2 regions of the Arthrobacter sp. HMSC06H05 genome follow, and region 1 is predicted to be linked to the other one. Evidence: predicted binding sites of a transcription regulator. Region 1 holds the regulator's gene; the other holds the start of a gene.
What was found. Region 1 encodes LexA, which represses DNA repair genes until DNA is damaged. Its sites were predicted from a motif close to TCGAACANNTGTTCGA; they were not measured.
Positions count from the first base shown of each region.

Region 2: the regulator LexA is predicted to act here: its motif matches at 1,825-1,840, upstream of HMPREF3160_RS06975 (HXXEE domain-containing protein).

Region 1 is NZ_KV788989.1:108,130-111,532, forward strand. It holds gene HMPREF3160_RS07580 (ATP-dependent DNA helicase) at 1-1,574, shown strand, start outside; gene lexA (transcriptional repressor LexA) at 1,646-2,482, opposite strand; gene HMPREF3160_RS07590 (LysM peptidoglycan-binding domain-containing protein) at 2,716-3,126, shown strand; gene HMPREF3160_RS07595 (histidinol-phosphate transaminase) at 3,206-3,403, shown strand, end outside.
Region 2 is NZ_KV788988.1:42,633-46,035, reverse strand. It holds gene merA (mercury(II) reductase) at 1-612, opposite strand, end outside; gene HMPREF3160_RS06985 (heavy metal-responsive transcriptional regulator) at 711-1,100, shown strand; gene HMPREF3160_RS10340 (monooxygenase) at 1,143-1,271, opposite strand; partial or broken gene HMPREF3160_RS06980 (DUF933 domain-containing protein) at 1,341-1,790, shown strand; gene HMPREF3160_RS06975 (HXXEE domain-containing protein) at 1,919-2,407, shown strand; gene HMPREF3160_RS06970 (heavy metal translocating P-type ATPase) at 2,758-3,403, opposite strand, start outside.

The sequences.
Region 1 (3,403 bases):
AGGACGGCCCGACTTCGCCTTTGGGCCAGGAGATCATGCGCATCCGGAAGTGGGCTGAAGAGAGCGAGACAGGGGACCGGGATGAGCTGATCCCTTCGGTTTCGGATAGGGCGTGGCGGCAGGCTTCGGTGTCCTCGCTTGAATGTCTGGGCACCCAGCATTGCCCTATGGCGGAGGAATGTTTCACGGAGCGTGCCCGTGCGTTGGCCGCTGAGTCCGATGTGGTGGTCACTAACCACGCGATGCTCGCTTTTTCTGCGTTTGAGCAGCTACCGGTTTTACCGGATTTCGATGTTGTGATTGTGGATGAGGCCCACGAGCTGCAGGACCGGGTCACGAACACGTACACGCGCCCGCTCACCCACACCGCGATCACACACGCGGCTCAGGGAGCTAAGAAGCACCTCAAGGTTGCGTCGAAGGCGTTATCTGATGCCGCTAAGGCTTTTGAGAAGTCTGTCACGAACATCCCGACAGGTCTTCAGCCGCGCGGATTGACCGAGGCTCAACGTGCCGCTGTGATGCAGGTTTTCGAATCAGCGAAGGTCGTGATGGCGGATTCCAAACGCGAGGCTGGCGATGCGGCTCCGGATGGCGCCTGGCAGTCCGCGCGTTCCGCGGTGGCTCAGGTTGTTGAGCTGGCTGAACGTTTGTTGAACGCTGGTCAGGGCGACGAGGTTGTGTGGGCGGCCCGGCCCGGCAGCTTCGAGCCGGGGCGCGGCTATGTGGTTCCGGATGATTCTGAACCGGCGTCTTTGATGGTTGCCCCGTTGTCTGTTGCGATGCAGATGCGGGATGGCTTGTTCGCGGACCGGACCGTGGTTTTGACCTCGGCCACGCTTGCTGTGGGTGAAGCCTTCGAGCCGGTTGCTGGCGGTTTAGGGTTGATGGGGCCGGAGGCTCCTAAGTGGGATTCGGTTGATGTTGGTTCGCCGTTCGAATACGAGAAGCAGGGCGTGCTGTATGTGGCTCAGCATCTCCCGCCGCCAGGCCGCGGAGTCTCTGAAGCAGCTATCGATGAGCTTGGGGACTTGATCAAGGCCTCTGGCGGTGCGGCGTTGGCGCTGTTTTCTTCACGCCGAGCCGCTGAGGACGCCGCCGCTGCGTGCCGTGAACGTCTGGATGTGCCGATTTTGGTGCAGGGCGAGGCGTCAATGACGGAGCTGGTGCGGGAGTTCTCAGCTGATGAGCAGACTTGTCTGTTCGGGACGATGACGCTGTGGCAGGGCGTGGATGTTCCGGGGCGGCATTGCCGTTTGGTGGTGATTGATCGGATCCCGTTCCCGCGCCCTGACGATCCTTTGATGACCGCTAGGACCCGTGACGTGAATGAGCACGGCGGGAATGGGTTCATGTCTGTTTCGGCGCATCACGCGGCGATCCGTTTGGCGCAGGGTGTGGGCCGTCTGATCCGTTCCACAGAGGACAGGGGAGTGGCCGCGATTCTGGATTCTCGGATGGCTACCCGCCGCTATGGTGCATATCTTCGCAGCGCGCTACCACCGTTGTGGACCACAACTGACCGGAATACAGTTCTCGGCGCTTTGGGACGCCTGCGCGAAGCCAATAAGTAACGCGGCAGTAACGAAGATGGCGCGGCGATACGGGCCCTGCGCTTAGAGGGGTTGCCTGAGCGGCTCTGCGCTTAGAGGGAGCGCAACACGGATACGACGCGTCCCATGATCTGTGCGTGGTCGCCCAGGATGGGTTCGTATTGGGAGTTCTGAGGCAGTAACCACGTGTGTCCGTCGCGTTGCCGGAAGGTCTTCACGGTGGCTTCGTCATCCAGCAGTGCTGCGACGATCTCGCCGTTCTGTGCGGTGTTTTGGCGACGGACCACAACCCAGTCACCATCGCAGATCGCGGCGTCGATCATCGAGTCTCCAGAGACTTTGAGCATGAACAGTTCGCCGTGCCCTACAAGCTGACGTGGCAGGGTCACGACGTCTTCAACGTGTTGTTCAGCAAGGATCGGTCCACCTGCCGCGATACGGCCGACGAGTGGGATCTCAGCCGAGTCCTCACCGCCGCGAGCCTTGAACTGCGTGATGTTAGCCGAGTCTGTGATGTTGGAGGATTGTGCGGTGCTGGCGGAGTCTGTGGTGTTTGGGAGTTTGGCTGCACCGGGCATTGGTGTGACCTCCGCTAGGCCGGCGCCTGTCGCTGCTCCGAGTGCGGCCGCACTAGCTGTGGTGGAGTCCTTCTGGGTCACGTCCAGGGTGGACGGATAGAGAACCTCGAGCGCGCGGGGGAGTTTGGGGTCGCGGCGAATCCAACCGAGCTTGTTGAGCTGCTGCAGTTGGTGTGTCACCGAAGACAGCGATTTCAACCCGACTGCGTCACCGATCTCACGCATCGTGGGCGGATACCCCTGATTCTCTAAGAAAGACTCGATGCACTTCAGCACAGAGCGTTGCCGCGAAGTCAGCGGTTTCGAAGGGCGTGCGGGCTGGGTGTCCATCGACGGTGTATCGGTGCTCATTCGTTTCCCATCCTTCGTTTCCCATCCCTGGTTCGCTACCCATGCCCATCAAAGTGTCAGGGGGTTGTTCTTGACTGTAATGACAGTCCACATCGGTAGTTACAGCCTATATGGATTCGCCGCATATTCAAAGATATGTACGAAGACCGTTGAGTCGATTCGAAGATGTGTGCTAGAAATGTATCGAAGAGATGTTCGAATGTATGTTCTGTTCGATGTCGGAAGGAATGGTCATGGTGGACACCGTTGTCATGTCGAATACTGCTGAACGCACCGTCAATTCAGATGAGCGCACTCTCAACACTGCTCATGGCGAGCACGCATCACGTCAACGTATCCGTTTGACTTCACGGGGGCGGTTTGTGTTCTTCGGCCTGCCGACTATGGCTTTGGTCGTTGGCGTGTTTTTGATGCTCTCGGCCTTGCTTCAGCCTGCTCAGGCAACCACGGGTGAGCCGGTGACCGCGCAGGGGGATCGCTTGGTTGAGGTCACCGTTGCGCATGGAGATACCTTGTGGGAGCTAGCTGAGCACTATGCACCTGAACGCGATGTCCGCGACACGGTGGCTCTGATCCAAAAGCACAACTCTTTTGATGGAGCGCTCGTTCCGGGGCAGAAGCTCGTTGTCCCGGTCAGCTACTAACCCGTCCACAGCGTGAGTGGGTGCGCAATAGGGCGACCCTAATTCGAGACGCCACTTAGCCGATCCCTAGACTTGAACCATGTCTCAGGATGCTATGCAACGGCTCAACCAACTTCCACTTAGGGATAACCTTCGTGGGCTCTCCCCGTACGGCGCCCCACAGATCGACGTTCCGGTACAGCTGAACGTCAACGAAAACACTCACCCGCTGCCGCAAGAGGTGATCGATGAGATCGCCGCATCCGTACGCGAGGCCGCACACAGCCTCAACCGCTAC
Region 2 (3,403 bases), on a different contig from region 1:
CTGCGAGCCGAGGCGGGCGAACAGCTGCGCCTGCTCCAGGGCGACGTAGCCGCCGCCGAGCACCAGCAGCGACTCGGGGACCTCCGTCAGCTCCATCGCCGTGGTCGAGGTCAGGTATCCGGTCTCGTCCAGGCCGTCGATCGGCGGTGCCCACGGGCGAGAACCAGTCGCGACCAGGTAGTGCGCGGCCTCGATGGTCTCGACGCTTCCGTCGGCTCCGGCAACATCGAGAACCGGCGCATCAGGGGTGCCCACGAACGAGGCGTCGCCGCGGAGGACCTGCCAGCCGTAGGAGTCGGCGACGTCGGCGTACTTCTCGCCGCGCAGCGACTCCACCAACGCTTGCTTCCCAGCGATCAGCGCGGGCATGTCGACGGGATCCGCCGTCGTCGCGATCCCGGGGAACCGGGTTGCGGCGTCGACGGCGACGTGCCGCGCGCCGGACGCGGCGATGAGCGCCTTCGACGGGACGCAGCCCGTGTTCACGCAGGTGCCGCCGAGCGTCCCGCGCTCGATCATCACCACCGACTTCCCGAGCGTGCTGGCGCGGATCGCAGCGGCGAACGCGCCGCCTCCCGATCCGATGATGGCGAGATCGTACTTCGTAGGCATCGCTGCTCCTGTCAATTCTTGGCTTTCTGCGCTGTCTCAGCCATACTGGACCTTCCAGTGCAGGGGAAGGTCAAGCGCGGCCACGGAGGGAGACAGCATTGCGGATCGGAGAACTCGCCGAGCGGGCGGGAACGACGGCGAAGACGCTGCGGTTCTACGAGGAGCAGGGCCTGTTGCCGCCGGCCGAGCGCACGCCGTCCGGATACCGCGACTACGCGCCCGAGACGGCCGCCCGGATCGACTTCGTCCACCGCGGCCAGGCCGCGGGCCTCACCCTCGCCCAGATCCGCCAGATCCTCGAAATCCGCGACGGCGGCGCTGCTCCCTGCGAGCACGTGCGCGACCTCCTCGACGCGCGCCTCGCCGAGATCAAGCAGCAGATCGCCCAGCTCACAGCGCTCCGAGACACCATCGCCGAGCTCAGGCACGACGCCGCGCAGCCCGACCCCGACTCGTGCAGCGCGGACCAGGTCTGCCGGTACCTGTAAACGGCAGAGCCGTTCGCGCCAACGCCACGACCCCGACATGCGCTAGCGCATGTCGATGACCCCGGTGCCCACCTCGATGTGATTGGTGGTGGCCGCGACAGCACCCAGCAGCGGCATCGGGGCGGAGGCCCGCGGCACGAAGTGGTGGACACGGAAGGGCGCGTTGTTCACGCCGATTTCGTCCGCGGCCTGGGCGACCTCCAGATGAGTCTTGGCGATCTTTTCCGCAGATGGCCCGCGCTGGCCGACGGAGCCATGCAGGCGAAGATGCGCGAACTCGTAGCGCCAGCCGAGGCGATTTTCCTCGATGTGAAGTTCGAAGCTGAACTCATTGAGGTTGATGAGGATGATGCGGCAGAGATGCTCGCTGACGCTGGCATTGAGGAGTCTGGTCTGGAGTAGCTTGCGAAGGCTGGCTATGAGGCGCTTGGTTTGCAGTCGTATTTGACGGCGGGCCCGAAGGAGACGCGTGCGTGGACGATCAAGCAGGGTGCTACCGCGCCTGAGGCAGCTGGCGTGATTCACACGGATTTCCAGCGTGGATTCATCCGTGCCGAGGTTGTTTCGTTCGACGACCTGGTCGCGGCGGGCTCGATGCAGGCCGCGAAGGCCGCGGGCCGTGTGCGTCTTGAAGGCAAGGAATACATTATGCAGGACGGCGACGTCGTCGAATTTAGATTTAACGTTTAGTCGAGTTCCGGTTGGACCTCACGGTTGCATGGCCTCAAACACTCTGTCGGCTGTGAAATGATGCTGGTGGGCGTGTGCGTCTGCCAGCAGATTCATCGTAGTTGCATTCGTGAGGGAAAGGCTGAATTGTGAGTTGGAAGGGGCCGACTGCGCTTTTTGCGGCGTGGGTAATCCACGACCTCGAAGAGGCGTTCGCGTTTCCTGCATCCTGCGATCGTCTCGCGGATCGAACTGGTATAGAACAACTCAGAATCACGCCGCAGCAATCGTGGATCGCCGTGGGGCTGATGGGAATGCTGGTGGCGGCGGCGTGTGGCCGCGGCGTGCGCTCTACCGGTAAGTCGGCGACCTATCGGGCAGTCGTCGCCGGGCTGGAAGCCCACGTCGTGACTCACCTCGGCGGTTCAGTCGCGCAGCGTGGTTACACCGCCGGTGTTGCGACGGCGTTGCCGATCATGCTCCCCGGGGCACTCATGGCGCGTCGAGAACTTCAGCGGGACGGGTGCGAGCTGCGGTTCCGTGACACGGTCAACGGCGTCGCATTGCTCCTGCCCGCCGCCCTAGTATGCCAGGTGGTAGCACGACTGATCCGTCGGGTGTCCGCGGTCAAGAACTGACCGGAAAAGCAAAAAACGGCATGTCGTGCGAGGTTGGTATCCACGGCGACGTGGTCGAGTTCAAGTTCAACGTTTAACGCGAGGCGTTAATGACGTTTCGCGTTATTGGGGGGAGGAGGTTGAAGAGCGCTGTCTCTAACTCCGGTTTTCGTTCGGCCTCGGCCCATTCCGCTACCTCGTGTGAAGAATCTGCAAGTGGTATCGGGCCGTTGAACTATTAGGTTCACCCACAGTTTCCGTGCCTGCACGCATCGAGAAGGACCAGGTGGTGAACTCGAATGACTCGCCTGGTCCAACGTGTGTGTGCTCGGCGCGTGGTTTAACCCTTATAAGACTTGCCGGTCACAGCCTCAGCGTTTCGCTCGTGCAGCCCGCAGGCCGTTCAAGATCACGATGACTTCGGCGACCTCGTGAACCAACACGACGGCGGCCAGGCCCAGCACACCACTGATCGCCAGTGGCATCAACACGATGATGATGACCAGAGACAGCACGATGTTCTGGTTGATGATCCTGCTGCCTCGGCGGGCGTGCTGCAGCGCCTGCGGGATCAGCCGGAGGTCGTGGCCGGTGAAGGCGACGTCAGCGGACTCGATCGCGGCGTCGGAGCCGGACGCTCCCATCGCGATGCCCACCGTAGCGCCCGCCAGTGCCGGCGCGTCGTTGATGCCGTCGCCGATCATCGCCGTCGGCGTCTTGGATGAGAGTTCGGCGACGATGCTTGCCTTGTCCTCCGGGCGAAGCTCGGCGCGCACGTCGTCGATTCCGGCGATTTCAGCCAGCGCCCGGGCGGTGCGAGTGTTGTCACCGGTGAGCATGCTTACTTCCACGTCGTTGGCGTGCAGGGTCTGCACGGCCTCGGGCACCTCGGGCCGCAGCTCGTCGCGGACCCCGATCGCCCCGGCAAGGGCGTCATCGACGGTGACAAGGACGCAGGTCTGGCCCTCGGACTCCATGCGCTCAACGTCTGCCTTTAGTGGCCCGGCGTCGACCCAC